DNA from 4 places in the Streptomyces sp. NPDC054770 genome. Region 4 is predicted to be linked to each of the others. Evidence: riboswitches for the same ligand, from Rfam matches in the RefSeq annotation. Region 4 holds a riboswitch; each other region holds the start of a gene.
The links. Region 4 has a riboswitch for S-adenosylmethionine ahead of ACWGKQ_RS29615 (putative leader peptide). Riboswitches for the same ligand answer to the same signal wherever they lie in the genome.
Positions count from the first base shown of each region.

Region 1: linked by a shared signal. The riboswitch ahead of ACWGKQ_RS49035 (amino acid ABC transporter permease) and the one ahead of ACWGKQ_RS29615 (putative leader peptide) in region 4 are both predicted to bind S-adenosylmethionine.
Region 2: linked by a shared signal. The riboswitch ahead of ACWGKQ_RS43720 (aminotransferase class V-fold PLP-dependent enzyme) and the one ahead of ACWGKQ_RS29615 (putative leader peptide) in region 4 are both predicted to bind S-adenosylmethionine.
Region 3: linked by a shared signal. The riboswitch ahead of thrC (threonine synthase) and the one ahead of ACWGKQ_RS29615 (putative leader peptide) in region 4 are both predicted to bind S-adenosylmethionine.

Region 1 is NZ_JBSHBL010000123.1:16,934-20,562, reverse strand. It holds gene ACWGKQ_RS49055 (hypothetical protein) at 1-251, opposite strand, end outside; gene ACWGKQ_RS49050 (hypothetical protein) at 342-599, opposite strand; gene ACWGKQ_RS49045 (hypothetical protein) at 795-926, shown strand; gene ACWGKQ_RS49040 (glutathione S-transferase C-terminal domain-containing protein) at 1,027-1,899, shown strand; SAM riboswitch class IV at 1,977-2,100, shown strand; gene ACWGKQ_RS49035 (amino acid ABC transporter permease) at 2,487-3,467, shown strand; gene ACWGKQ_RS49030 (amino acid ABC transporter ATP-binding protein) at 3,464-3,629, shown strand, end outside.
Region 2 is NZ_JBSHBL010000087.1:14,360-17,988, forward strand. It holds gene qcrB (cytochrome bc1 complex cytochrome b subunit) at 1-255, shown strand, start outside; gene trpD (anthranilate phosphoribosyltransferase) at 413-1,477, shown strand; SAM riboswitch class IV at 1,861-1,977, shown strand; gene ACWGKQ_RS43720 (aminotransferase class V-fold PLP-dependent enzyme) at 2,161-3,525, shown strand.
Region 3 is NZ_JBSHBL010000005.1:120,441-124,069, forward strand. It holds gene ACWGKQ_RS07150 (cold-shock protein) at 1-10, opposite strand, end outside; gene ACWGKQ_RS07155 (ubiquitin-like small modifier protein 1) at 486-761, opposite strand; gene thrC (threonine synthase) at 805-2,091, opposite strand; SAM riboswitch class I at 2,110-2,272, opposite strand; gene ACWGKQ_RS07165 (glucosyl-3-phosphoglycerate synthase) at 2,430-3,374, shown strand; gene ACWGKQ_RS07170 (alpha,alpha-trehalose-phosphate synthase (UDP-forming)) at 3,496-3,629, shown strand, end outside.
Region 4 is NZ_JBSHBL010000039.1:34,149-37,777, forward strand. It holds gene ACWGKQ_RS29610 (MFS transporter) at 1-1,075, opposite strand, end outside; SAM riboswitch class IV at 1,360-1,473, shown strand; gene ACWGKQ_RS29615 (putative leader peptide) at 1,507-1,623, shown strand; gene ACWGKQ_RS29620 (ABC transporter substrate-binding protein) at 1,857-3,476, shown strand; gene ACWGKQ_RS29625 (ABC transporter permease) at 3,480-3,629, shown strand, end outside.

The sequences.
Region 1 (3,629 bases), on a different contig from region 4:
TTGCGCCAGGTGGCGGCGTCGTTGGCCAGTTGCCAGTCGTCCTCGATGTCGGCCGGTGTGATCAGCGCGGCCTGGGCCCCGGCACCGGTGAGGGTAGGGGTGCGCGACGGGGACGGGGAGCGTTCGGCGGCGGGGGAGACGGGCGCGGCCTCGGGGGAGCCGCTGCCGTCCGTGCATGCCGCCGTGGCGAACAGGGTCCCCGCGGCCAGGGCCGTGGCGATAACACGCGCGGGTCGGGACGGACGGGTCATCGCGACTGCCTCCTCGGGAACGCGGTACGTCCCTCCACGCCACCACCGGCCACCGGCGCCGACCACCCGCGCGTGCCATTCGGGTGAGCGTCAGGATCCGGTCGCCGTGATCCGCACCCGCCGGCTGCCGCAGCGCGGGCACACCGCGTCCGTGAGCGGCGACGGTACGGCCCGGCCGGCCTCGTCGACGTACTCCAGGGTGCTCTGCAGGTCCGGATCGGCGACCGGGTCGGTGAAGAACACCGCCTGGAAGGTGGCCTCCCAGCCGTGCCCGCACCGCCCGCAGCGGAACGCGAAGGTCTCGGGCACCGCGCCGGGCACGGGCCCGGGACCCGGGGGCTCGGTCATCGGCTCCGGCTCCTGTCACTCGGCCCCCCGTCCCCCAGGGCACCGCCCCTTCCGTCCGGCGGCAAGTCGGGGCCTGGGCGTGGCTGGGGCCGGGCCGGGCCGGGGCCGGGCGTCCCAGGCGTGGACGCCCTCTTGACGCCGGGCGGAGGCGGATCGACACTCCAGAAGAGAATCCTAGTGAAAAGGTAGGGAAAGATGGGTCGCCTGCGCACGCTCACCGGCAGACAGCGCCGCGAGAGCCCCGCGCCCTGGGCCGGCCCCCTGCTCACCTCCCGCCGCCACCTCGACCTGCTGCGGATGTGCGGCGCCACCGGCCGCAGAGGCTGAGCGCCCATCCGTCAGGACTCACCAGAGCTCGCCGAGCACCCACCGACGAACGCTTCCGCCGCGCGTACGTCCGCGCGCCCGCCCGCCCCCGGGGAGACGCATGTCCATCACTCCACTCGCCGCCGTGCCGTCCGTCCGCACCGCCCCCGCCTTCCGTGGCCGCATCGGCCGGGACGCGCGCAGCGGTCACTACGCCGTGCCGCGCCGCTACCGGCTGCACCTGTCCACCGCGTGTCCGGACGGCCTCCGGATCGCCGTCGGCCACAGCCTGCTGGCCCTGGACGACTGTTGTCCGGTCACCTTCCTCCCCGCCGTCCCGGACTGTCCCGACGGCAGCCACCCGGCACTGCGCCCGCTGTACGAGGCCAGCGCCCACCACTACTCGGGACCGGCCCTCGCGCCGGTCTTCAGCGACGACTGGTCCGGCCGTATCGTCAGCACCCACAGCCGGGACATCCTGCGCGACCTGGACCGGCACTTCGGGGACGGCGTCGCCCGGCTCTACCCGTGCGGCGCCGAGGCCGAGATCGAGGCCGTCGAGCGGCTGTGCGCCGAGGACATCGAGCAGGCCGCCCAGCGGGCCGGCCGCGAGGGCGGCGACCCAAAGGCGCTGGCGGTGCTGCTCGCCGCCCTGGCCGACCTGGAACGCCGGCTGACCGGGGTGGAGTTCCTGGTCGGCGGTCAACTCACCGCCGCGGACATCGAGTTGTGGGTGACCCTGGTGCAACTCGACACCGTGCACCGCAACCACCTGGACGCCACCGCCGTGCACGCCATCGCCGGCCACCCGGTGCTGTGGGCCTACGCCCGGCGGCTGGCGGCCCACCCGGCCTTCGGTGCCCACCTCGACCTCGACGGCATCGCCCGCCGTCACCACGGCCGTTGCCAGGGCCTGGAAGCCGCCGGCGCGGCCGTCCAGATCCTGGACTGGGCGGGCCACGCAGCGGACGCTCCCGGCGTTCCGCGCAGGTGAGAGCGGCCCGAACCGTCCCGCCAGTCGGACAGGCGTTGACATTCGTTCGGGCAACTGCGTTACTTACGGACCAGAACGGTCAAGAGCGTCAGCGTCAAGCCCTGGCTTGCTGACCGGCAACCCTCGCATCGCGGTGGGGTGCCCCAGGTGACGACCGGACCGACGACGTTTCGGCAAGCGACGATTCGGTAAGCGCGAGGCCCCCGGGGCCGGCTCGACAGTGACAGGTGACGGACATGTACGCAGCTTCCAGGACGGCCCAGCGCCGCGCCGTGGGCTGCGTACGCCCGTACCCGAGCCCGCTCGTCGCCGACCGCGCCGTCGATCTGCTCCGTGTCAACAGCGCCCTGTGTAGCGCGTGTACCGCACCGGGCTGTGCCCGCTGTCGGGTCTGACCAGGCCTTTCCGCCGATCTCCCGCAGCTTCGCACCCCAGCGTCCCCGTCGAAACACCGGCCGCCCGGTGTGCCGCCGTCCGCCCAGCCCCGTGTCCCGCGCGCCCCCGCGCACCGTGCCGTGCCCGAACACGGTACGGTGCGCGGCCCCCGCCGTGGGACACGTGGGTGTCCGACTCCGCCGGAGCCCGCCATGAGTGAACCCCCAGGCGCCACGATCGCCCCCGAGGCACCCCCCGCCGCCGACGAACCGTCAAGACCCCTCGCCGCACAGCGAGTTCTGCCACTGCGCAGGCCGGGACGGTGGATCGCCACCGCCGTCGTCCTGGTCCTGGCCGTCCAGTTCGTGCACGGACTGGTGTCCAACCCCTTCTACCAGTGGGACCGCTTCGGCTACTGGTTCCTGCGGCCGACCATCCTCGACGGGCTGGTCATCACCCTCGAAGTCGCCGCCTACAGCGCGGTGTTGGGCCTCCTCGGCGGCATCCTGCTCGCCCTGGCCCGGCTCTCCAAGAGCCCGGTGCTGCGCGCGGTCAGCTGGACCTACGTATGGGCGCTGCGCTCCATCCCGCTCATCGTGGTCTTGCTGTTCCTCTACAACTTCAGCGCCCTGTACAAGACGTTGAGCATCGGCGTCCCCTTCGGACCGGCCTTCTTCTCCTTCGACGAGTCGAAGCTCGCCACCGACATGGTGGTCGCCGTCATCGGCCTCAGCCTCAACGAGGCCGCCTACGCGGCCGAGGTGGTCCGCGGCGGCATCCTCTCCGTGGACCAGGGCCAGCACGAGGCGGCCGCCGCGCTCGGCCTGCCCAAGGGCTACCAGTTCCGCCGGATCGTGTTCCCGCAGGCGCTGCGGTCGATCACCCCGAACTACGTCAACCAGCTCATCGGCCTGATCAAGAGCACCTCGCTGGTCTTCTACGTCTCGCTGCTCGACCTCTTCGGCACCGCGCAGACCATGGGCTCCACCTACCCGGGCGACATCGTGCCGCTGCTCCTGGTGGTCACCGTCTGGTACCTGATCCTGACCAGCGTCGTCTCCGTGATCCAGTTCTACGTCGAGCGGTACTACGCCCGCGGCGCCACCCGCACGCTGCCGCCGACGCCCCTCCAGAAGCTGCGCACCGGCCTCACCGACCTGCGCGCCCGCATCCGCCGGGAGACCGCCGTATGAGCAGCACCGACACTCTGGAGACGGCCCCCGCCGCCCTGGAGATCCACGACGTCCACAAGTGGTACGGCGCCCACCGCGTCCTGGACGGCATCGACCTGACCATCCGTCCCGGCGAGGTCACCGTCATCCTGGGCCCGTCCGGCTCCGGCAAGTCCACCCTGC
Region 2 (3,629 bases), on a different contig from region 4:
CTGCCGCACGGTGAGTTCATCGAGGTCCACGAGCCGCTCTCGCAGGAGCAGCTGCACACCCTCACGGCGCACCACCAGTACGAGCCGGCCCAGGTCGGCCCGGCGGTCGACGAGAACGGTGTCGAGCGCAAGATCAAGGGCTCCGAGAAGCTCCGCGCCAAGCTGAGCAACGCCTACTACGGCGAGGACAACCAGATCCCGAAGCCCACCGTCGAGGAGTACAAGGAGATCACGAGCGGCCACGGCCACCACTGATCGAAGGCGTCGCCACGCCACAGCCGAAGGGCCCCCGTCCGGTGTACGGACGGGGGCCCTTTGCGGTGCCCGGAGCTGGATAGGGTGGGCCCTGGGAAAACCGGTTAATTCGCGTACGGCGAATTCGACGACGATGACGACGATCAGGAGCGGCCTTATGAGCGCTGTGACCCCCGCTGGAGGCGACATCGCGGCGGGCCGTTCCTGGCCCGAGGTACTGAACGCGCTGCTGTACGGCCAGGACCAGAGCGCCGACGCGACCGCCTGGGCGATGGACCAGATCATGCGCGGCCAGGCGACCGACGCCCAGATCGCGGGCTTCGTCGTCGCCCTGCGGGCGAAGGGCGAGACGGTCGAGGAGATCAACGGTCTCGTCCGCACGATGTACGACCACGCCAACGTCATCGAGGTGCCGGGCCGCACGGTCGACATCGTCGGCACCGGCGGGGACGGCGCGAAGACGGTCAACATCTCCACGATGTCGGCGCTGGTGGTGGCCGGCACCGGGGCGAAGGTCGTCAAGCACGGCAACCGCGCGGCCTCCTCCGCGTCCGGGGCCTCGGACGTCCTGGAGAAGCTCGGCGTCAACCTCGACCTGACCCCGCAGCGGGTCGCCGAGGTCGCCGAGGAGGCCGGCATCACCTTCTGCTTCGCCATCAAGTTCCACCCGGCGCTGCGCTACGCGGGCGCCGCGCGCGGCCAGCTGGGCATCCGCACGGTCTTCAACATCCTCGGCCCGCTGACCAACCCCGCGCGGGTGCGCGCCCAGGCCGTGGGCGTCGCGGACCCGCGCATGGCCCCGGTCGTGGCGGGCGTCTTCGCGGAACGCGGCAACTCCTCCCTGGTCTTCCGCGGCGACGACGGCCTCGACGAACTCACGACGACGGCCACGTCCCACGTCTGGATCGTCCGCGACGGCAAGGTCACGGAGGAGACCTTCGACCCCCGCGACGCCGGCATCGACCTGGTCCCCGTGGAGGCGCTGCGGGGCGGCGACCCGTCGTACAACGCGGAGGTCGCCCGCCGCCTCCTGGACGGCGAGCCGGGCCCGGTACGGGACGCGGTCCTGCTGAACTCGGCGGCGGCCCTGGTGGCCCTTGACCCCGGCACGGGGACCCTGGCCGAACAGCTCCGGACGGGCATGGCCAAGGCGGCGGAGTCGATCGACTCGGGCGCCGCCAAGCGGGCGCTGGAGCGCTGGGCGGCGGCGACGAACAGGTAGGGGCCGCGGTCGGCGGGCTCAGGCACGGTACGGCACCGCCGGACTACGCCGTCGTGGCCGATCGCCGTTGCGGCGGAAAGAGGAGTCCGGCGTCGGTGCCGATGAATTCGGACCGGCATCACCTTCTTCTCCGCCGCAACGGCGAGCAACAACACCGGCCTTCCCGGCGGTGCCCCACTTCGCGCGGGAGCCGTCGCCGCTTCCTCTTTCCGTCGCGTCCTCTGCCGGTCTCTTCCGTTGGGCGGTCGTGATTTTCCGCCGCAACGGCGCGCAACCGCACACGGCCTTCCCGGCGGTGCCGAGCCGGCGTCGGTTTCTGGCGGTGTTCCGTCATCCGGACAGGAGTTGCGCGGCGGCGATCACTTCACTTACGTTTCTTCCCAGGTCATGAGTGACAGTCATGAGGCCCCGGCCGACTGTCCGGCAACCCTCCGTCCGTGGCGGGGTGCCCCGGGTGAAGACCAGGTCGTAGGCAGCGAGGTCTACGGCAAGCGCGGACCCCTCACGCTTCTTCGAGCAGGCACAGCCCAGGGGTCCTGGTCGTCGAGGGAGTCCTCTGTGAGCAAGCGAATGCGATAGGGCGTCGAGCCCCGCCTCCGCACACCCCTTTCACCTTTCCCCGTGCCGTCGACGCACCGTCCGTCCGGCCCGGCGATTTCGCTCAGCTCTCACAGGAGTTCGCCATGTCTGTCACCACCGCTGCCGCCGCCCAGTCCCTTTGTGCCCCACTGCCCGTTCTGGGCCGGGATGTCACCGTCCCGCTCGTCACCGGCGGCGAGGTCACCTACGCCGCCCTCGACTACGCGGCCAGCGCCCCCGCCCTCCAGCGGGTCTGGGACGACGTGGCGGCGTACGCGCCCTACTACGGCAGCGTCCACCGCGGTGCCGGCTACCTCTCCCAGCTGTCGACCGACCTCTTCGAGAACGCCCGGAACACCGTCGCCGAGTTCCTCGACTGCCGCCCCGACGACCAGCTGATCTTCACCCGCTCCACCACCGACTCCCTCAACCTGCTCGCCGCCGCCGTCCCCGCCGACTGCCAGGTCTTCGTCTTCGAGACCGAGCACCACGCGAGCCTGCTCCCCTGGAAGGACGCCCGGGTCACCTACCTCAACGCGCCCCGCACCCCGCGGCAGGCCGTCGAGACCCTGGAGCGTGCTCTCGCCGACCGCGACCCCTACGGCCCGGCCCTGGTCTGCGTCACCGGCGCCTCCAACGTCACCGGCGAGCTGTGGCCGGTACGGGAGCTGGCGGCCGCCGCGCACGCGCACGGTGCCCGGATCGTCCTGGACGCCGCCCAGCTGGCCCCGCACCACCCCGTGTCCGTCCGGGACCTGGACGTCGACTGGGTCGCCTTCTCCGGCCACAAGCTCTACGCCCCCTTCGGCTCCGGCGTCCTGGCCGGCCGCGCCGACTGGCTGCAGGCCGCCGAGCCCTACCTCGCGGGCGGCGGCGCCAGCCGCAAGGTCACCCGGCGGGAGGACGGGGGAGTGGCCGTGGAGTGGCACGAGAGCGCGGCGCGGCACGAGGCGGGCTCCCCGAACGTCATCGGCGCCTACTCCATCGCCTCCGCCTGCAAGGCGCTCACCGAGGCCGGCTTCGACACCCTGGTCGCCCGCGAGCAGCACCTGATCGAGAAGGTGCGGGCCGGGCTGGCCGAGGTTCCCGAGGTCCGGGTCCTCTCCCTCTTCGGCGACGACGCCCCGCGCGTCGGAGTGATCAGCTTCGTGGTCGACGGCTGGAACAGCTCCCACTTCGCCGCCGCCCTCTCCGCCGAGTACGGCATCGGCGTCCGCGACGGCCTCTTCTGTGCCCACCCGCTGGTCAGGACCCTGCTGGGCTCCGACCCGCAGACCCAGGGCGAGTGCGGGGCGCCGGAGGCGGCACCGGGCGAGAAGTCCCTGAACGCCATCCGGGTGAGCTTCGGCGCGGGCACGCCGGACGAGCACGTGGAGCGCTTCGTGACGGCGGTGCGGGAACTGGTGACCGACGGCGCGAAGTGGTCGTACCGCACGGAGGACGGCCGCTGTGTCCCGGCGGTGAGCTGACCCACCCGCGGGGGGGTGTCGGCAGGACCACCCCCGGGTCCGGTGTCCAGGCCCAGCGACGGGAAGCGTCGTGAACGCCAGGATTCAGGTAGTCGGCAACGGGC
Region 3 (3,629 bases), on a different contig from region 4:
CCTGAGCCATGCCTAACTCCCCTATTACTGGCCCTTGCACAGATCCACACTTCGCGGATCCGGGTCAGACCTCACCCCCCAATGGTTGGGGGCGTGCGCCGGAACGCGTCGACCGCGGCTGAATGTATCTGTCCAACTGCCCTCTGCAACAGGTCAATCGGACGAGAATTCTGGACGGGCGCGGTCCGGAATGTAGCGAGAATTCGGCCGAATTCAGGGCAAGTCGGGCTCTATAAAGGCCACAAAAGCCGCATTCAACCCGTGCACTTTGGCTACTTCTTGTCGGGCCTGCGGTATGAATTCGGGGCTTCCGACCTGGAGATCGGGACCGCGTTCCCCAACTCTACCGCGCTCAACCCCACAGAATTGCCCCCTCCACTTCTCTCACGGAGGGGGCAATCGGATGAACACTCGGTGATCGGCGTTACCGAAGGTAATGTTCGGTCATTCGATCAGCCTGTCATGCAGGTCAGCGGGTCGGCGGGTCAGCCGCCGGCGACGGCCGGGATGATGGAGACGCCGGCCCCGTCCGGGGTGACGGTCTCCAGGCCCTGCTCGAACCGCACGTCGTCGTCATTGACGTACACATTGACGAACCGGCGCAGCTTGCCCTGGTCGTCCAGGACGCGCGCGGAGATCCCGGTGTGCTTCTTCTCCAGGTCGGAGATGACCTCGCCGAGGGTGGCGCCTTCGGCGGTGACTTCGGCCTGGCCGCCGGTGTAGGTGCGCAGGATGGTGGGGATGCGAACGGTGACGCTCACGTTTTTACCTCCGGTCTGGGCAACGCCCTATTTCTCGGGGGACTCAGGCGAGCCCGGCTTCGCGGAAAGACTCCAGATTCGGGCGAATGGTCGCGGTGAGCCCGGTACCCGCGACGGCGTCCAGCGTCTTCAGTCCATCACCGGTGTTGAGTACAACGACCGTCTTCGCCGGATCAATCAACCCATTCTCAATGAGCTTCTTGGTGACTCCAACCGTCACCCCGCCGGCGGTTTCCGCGAAGATTCCCTCGGTCCGCGCGAGCAGCTTGATCGCGTCGACGACCTGCTCGTCGTTCACGTCCTCCACCGCGCCGCCGGTGCGCCGCGCGATGTCGAGGACGTACGGCCCGTCGGCCGGGTTGCCGATGGCGAGCGACTTGGCGATGGTGTTCGGCTTCTGCGGGCGGACCACGTCGTGGCCCTCCTTGTAGGCCACCGACACCGGCGAGCACCCCTCGGCCTGGGCACCGAAGATCTTGTACGGCTTGTCCTCGACAAGACCGAGCTTGATCAGCTCCTGCAGACCCTTGTCGATCTTCGTGAGCTGCGAGCCGGAGGCGATCGGGATCACCAGCTGGTCCGGGATCTGCCAGCCGAGCTGCTCGCAGATCTCGTACGCCAGGGTCTTGGAGCCCTCCGCGTAGTACGGCCGCAGGTTGACGTTGACGAAGCCCCAGCCCTCGCCGGCCGGGTCGCCGATCAGCTCGGAGCAGAAACGGTTCACGTCGTCGTAGTTGCCCTCGATGCCGACGAGCTCGCCGCCGTAGACCGCGGCCATGACGACCTTGCCCTGCTCCAGGTCGTGCGGGATGAACACGCAGGAGCGGAAGCCGGCCCGGGCGGCGGCGGCACCGACCGCGCCGGCCAGGTTGCCGGTGGAGGAGCAGGAGAGGGTGGTGAAGTCGAAGGCACGGGCGGCCTCGATGGCCTGGGCGACGACGCGATCCTTGAAGGAGTGCGTCGGGTTGCCGGAGTCGTCCTTCACGAAGAGCTTGCCGGCGTCGACGCCCAGCTCGCGCGCGAGGTTGTCGGCCTGGACGAGCTTGGTCCAGCCGGGGTTGATGTTCGGCTTGGTCGCCACGTCCGCGGGGACGGGCAGCAGCGGCGCGTAGCGCCAGATGTTCGCGGGACCCGCTTCGATCCGCTTGCGGAGCTCCTCGGTGTCGTAGGCCGAGAAGTCGTACGCGATCTCCAGCGGGCCGAAACACTCCTCGCAGGCGAACACCGGGCCGAGCGGCACCCGGTGACCGCACTCGCGGCAGCTCAGAGCGGTGGCGGGACCGAGGTCGACGGTGGATTCCGTGGTGCTTGCAACAGTCTGCACAGCCATGTGAGGCGAGGCCCTTTCTCCTCATCTTCCTCACGACGCATCTCGCCGTGAGACGGATTTGGCACCTTCCCTAGCCGGGAGCCTCGCGAGCGATCGACACTGATCGGCGATCTACGAGTAACCGACTGGAGGGTTGCCGGGGCTTCAACGGGCCGTTTCCCTCTGCCCCTCTGGATGAGCTGTATGCGGTTGTCAACGCCGGGTGACCCCAGGACATGCGATGGTCATCGGCGTTGTTCAAGACTGTAACCGAAGGCCAGGACAGTTGAGTGAGTCGTCCGAACCGCGAGATGGATCACACCTCGTCGTGTGACCGTGACAGTGAGGAGCCGCTGACCGTGCTGGAAGAAGTCGAGCGCTGGCTGGCCACCCGCTCCTGGTCCGTGACCGACCGTCCCCTGCACAAGGTGATGGCAGCCAAACGGTCCTCCGGGCAGACGGTCAGCGTCGTGCTGCCCGCGCTCAACGAGGAGGAGACCGTCGGCGACATCGTCGCGATCATCCGCCATGACCTCATGCAGCAGGTGCCGCTCGTCGACGAGATCGTGGTCGTCGACTCCGGCTCCACCGACCGCACCGCGGCCGTCGCCGCGGCGGCCAGCGCCCGCGTCGTGCACCGTGACGCGATCCTGCCCCGCATTCCCGCCGTCCCCGGCAAGGGCGAGGTCCTGTGGCGCTCGCTCCTGGTCACCTCCGGGGACATCGTCTGCTTCATCGACGCCGACCTGCGCGACTTCTCCTCCGACTTCGTCACCGGCATCGTCGGCCCGCTCCTCACCGATCCGGACGTGGACCTGGTCAAGGCGATGTACGACCGCCCGCTCGGCGGCGCCGCCGGACAGGGCGGCCGGGTCACCGAACTGATGGCCCGCCCGCTGCTGAACATGCACTGGCCGCAGCTGGCCGGTTTCGTCCAGCCGCTCGGCGGCGAGTACGCGGCCCGCCGCACCCTGCTCGAACAGCTTCCCTTCCCGGTCGGCTACGGCGTGGAGCTGGGCATGCTGGTCGACGCCCTGCACCTGGTGGGGCTCGACGCGCTGGCGCAGGTCGACGTGGGGGTCCGCAAACACCGCCACCAGGACGGCCAGGCCCTCGGCCGGATGTCCGCCGCGATCTACCGCACGGCCCAGCTGCGGCTGGCCCGCGGCCATCTGATCCGCCCCGCCCTCACCCAGTTCGAACGCGGCGAGGACGGCTTCGAGCCGCGCACGTACTCCGTGGACACGGAGGAACGGCCGCCGATGGCGGAGATCGCGGAGTACGCCGAACGCAAGGTGGCGTGAATCCGTGGCGTGAATCCGTGGCGTGAGTTCGTGGCGTGAGTTCGTCGTACGGCCGTATACGGCGGCGCGTCGGAGGTGGCCGTACGTTTGAGCGTTTCCGGGCCGGGCTAGGTTGTGGCGTATGGCTTCCACCGGCGGTGCCGAGGTGCTGGTCGCGTCCAATCGCGGACCGGTTTCGTACGAGCTGCGCGAGGGCGGTTCGCTGCGCGCCAGACGGGGCGGCGGCGGGCTGGTCTCCGGGCTGTCGGCGATCGG
Region 4 (3,629 bases):
TGTAGACCGCCATCACCCGGCCCCGCATGGCGTCACTCACCTCCGACTGGACGAAGGCGCTCACCGCCGTGTTCAGCGTCATCAGCGTGAAGCCGGCGGGCAGCAGCAGGGCGAGGAAGGCGGGGTACGTGGGCATGACCGCCGCCAGTGCCTCGAAGCCGCCGAACAGCAGCGCGCCGGCCACGACCGTCCGTACCCGGGGCGAGACACCGCGGGTCGCGGCGACCGTCCCGGCGACGGTGCCGACGGCCAGTGCGGTGTTCATGAGACCGAGTCCCCGGGAACCGACGTCGAAGACGCGCCCGGCGAACAGGGTCAGCGTGGTGGGGAAGTTGACCGCGAAGGTGGCGGTCAGGCCGAAGACGGTGAACACGCCGACGAGTTCGGGCCGGGCCGCCACATAGCGCAGCCCCTCCGCGCCCGCCCCGGTCCACGGCGGCCGGGAGACGGCGCGCGTCTCCCGGGCCGCCCGCGCCCGTGGCCGGATCGAAAGCAGACCCGCGAGGACGACGGTGAAGGACACCGCGTTGAGGGCGAAGACCCAGCCGGTGCCGATCGCCCCGATCAGCACACCGGCGATCGCCGGACCGATCAGGCGGGCGGCGTTCAGGGACAGGATGTTCAGACCCGCGGCCTTCGGGATCAGTGCCCGTCCGACCAGCTCGGTGACGAAGGACAGGCGTGCCGGGTTCTCCACCGTGAACACGCAGCCCAGTCCGAAGGACAGGACGTACAGCAGCCACAGCGCGGCATGGCCGGAGAACACGATGACCGTCAGGAGCAGTGCCTGGCCCGCGTACAGCGTCTGCGTCCACAGCAGCAGGGTCCGGCGGTCGTGGCGGTCGGCAAGGACCCCACCCCACAGGCCGAACAGCAGCACGGGGGCGAACTGCAGCCCGGCGACCCAGCCGAGCGCGGTTCCGCTGTGGGTGAGCGTCAGGACGAACCAGTCCAGCGCGACGCCCTGCATGGCGCTGCCGATGTTGGACACCAGGCCGGTGCTCCAGTAGATCCGGTAGTCACGGACCCGCAGCGCGGCGAACGCCCCTGTCGGAGCGGTGCTGTTGACGGCCATGCCTCTCTTTCCGGCAAGTCACGACGAGTTGGGACGCACAGGGGCGGGAACGGCCGCACGGCGACGGCGTGTGCGCGGCTGGAGAAGGGTGAAGGGAGCGCGAGTGGTCAGCGACAGGTCTGGTCGAACTGATCGGCGCGGCGGCCCGCCCAGAACGGGTCCAGCCGCACGGTGCGTGCCTGACCTGCGGTCTCCATGGCCGGATCAAAGCACACGGCACAAGGTGCGTCCACCATGCGTCCCGGCATTGACGTACGACAAAACCGGTCCGTACGATCGCCAACGGCATTGAGTGTCAGCGTCAAGCCCTGGCTCGTTGACCGGCAACCCTCCCACGCGGTGGGGTGCTCCAGGTGAAAGCCCGGCGGGGTCAGCGACGACTCCCGCAAGCGCGTGGCCCCGTGACCGGGGCCGGAGAAGGGAGGACCGGTATGCGGCACAGCGACGATCCGGCTGTCTCCCTCGCCGACGCCTCGGCGTACTCCCGGCTCTCGCGTCGGCGCCACATCGATCTGAAGCGCTCGACCAGCTGCCTCTGTCGGGTCTGACCGGCCCGGCTGCCGCCGGTTGACCCCCTGTCACCGGCCACGGCCCCTTCGCGCCGCCCTTCCCCCGCGCCACCGGTTCCCGGTGCCGTCTGCCTGCCACCCCCTTGTCTCTGCACAGCGCCACCCCGGCCGGTTCCGATCCGGCCGGGGCCGCACGCCCCTGCACGGCCGTGCCTCGCTGCCCCGTAGCCCGGCACCCCGTGCCGGGTGACACGAGTAGGAGAACTCCCTCCGTGACTGCACTCCCGGATTTCAGACCCTCCCGATGGGCGCCCCTGGCCGCGCTCCTGACCACCAGCGTCCTGCTGACCGCGTGCGGTTCGGGCGACGACGGCTCCGGCGGCAAAAGCGGCCCGGCGAAGTCCGGCGGCACCCTGACCTTCGCGGTGGGCTCCGACTCCGGCTGCGTGGATCCGCAGCAGGTCGCCAGCAACGAGACCATCTACTCGGTGCGCCAGATCGTGGACTCCCTGACCGACCAGGACCCGAAGACCGGCAAGATCGTGCCGTGGCTCGCCAAGAGCTGGGACATCAGCGCCGACGCGACGACGTTCACTTTCCACCTGCGCCCGGGGGTCACCTTCAGCGACGGGTCGAAGCTGACCGCGCAGGTGGTCAAGGACAACTTCGACGCGGTGCCGAACCTCGGCGCCCTGGGCACCCTCGCCGAGGGCTATCTGAGCGGCGTCAAGAGCACCACCGTGGTCGACCCGCTCACCGTCAAGGTGACCTTCAAGCAGCCCAACGCCCAGTTCCTGCAGGCGACTTCGACCCACTCGCTGGGCATCGAGTCCTCGGCGAGCGTCAAGAAGACCCCGCAGCAGAAGTGCAGCGACGGGGTGGTCGGGTCCGGGCCGTTCGTGCTCAAGCAGTACGTGCAGAACCAGTCGATCACCCTGGACAAGCGCACCGGATACGACTGGGGCTCCTCGCTGTGGTCGAAGAAGGGCGAGGCCTACCTGGACAAGCTGGTGTTCAAGGTCGTGCCCGAGGCCGGGGTGCGGGCCGGCAGCCTCCAGTCCGGGCAGGTGGACGTGATCAGCAGCGTCGGCAAGGCCAACGAGGCGGCGCTCAAGGGCGGCCAGGTCGCCCTGCAGAACCGGGCCAACCCCGGTGTGGTGTTCGGTCTGGGGCTGAACAACTCGCGGCCCCTGCTGAAGGACGCGAAGGTGCGCCAGGCGATCCTGGCCGCCGTCGACCGCAAGCAGATCGCCGACACCGTCTTCCCCACCGGCACCCAGCCGGCGACCAGCGTCCTGGCGCACACCACGCCCGACTACACCGACCTCTCCACTGACCTCGCCTTCGACGCGGCCAAGGCCAAGTCCCTGCTGGACGAGGCCGGTTGGCAGGCGAGCGGCGACGGCATCCGCACCAAAGCCGGCAAGAAGCTGAGCCTGACCATCACCTGGTTCCCCAACGCGGCCACCAACCAGCCCGCGCTGGAGCTGGTCCAGCAGCAGCTCAAGGCCGTCGGGATCGACGTGGTGCTCAAGCAGCTCCCGGTCACCCAGTTCGCCACCACGCTCCAGTCGGGTGACTTCGACGTGGTGTGGGGGAACGCGACCCGCGCCGACCCGGACATCCTGCGCAGCTCCTTCTCCACCCGGCTGGCCAACTTCTACCGCTTTCCCGCCAGTTCGCTGGACACGGCCCTTGCCGCGCAGGCCGCGACCCCGGACACCGCGAAGCGCAGACAACTGGTCGCCGAGGCACAGCGGTTGATCGTGCGGAACGCGTACAACGTGCCGGTGGTGGAGCTCCAGACCCAGCTCGGCGTCTCGAACAAGGTGCACGACCTGACATTCGACTCCGGCAGCCGCGTCCAGCTGCACGACACCTGGATCGGCTAGCGGATGCGCCGCTATGTGATCAAAAGGCTGGCGCAGGCGGTCGGAGTGCTGTGGGCGGCCTACACCGTGTCGTTCCTGGTCCTGGACTTCCTGCCCGGTGACCCGGTCTCCGCGATGGCCGGGGCCGGAATGGACTCGGGTCAGACGGATCCG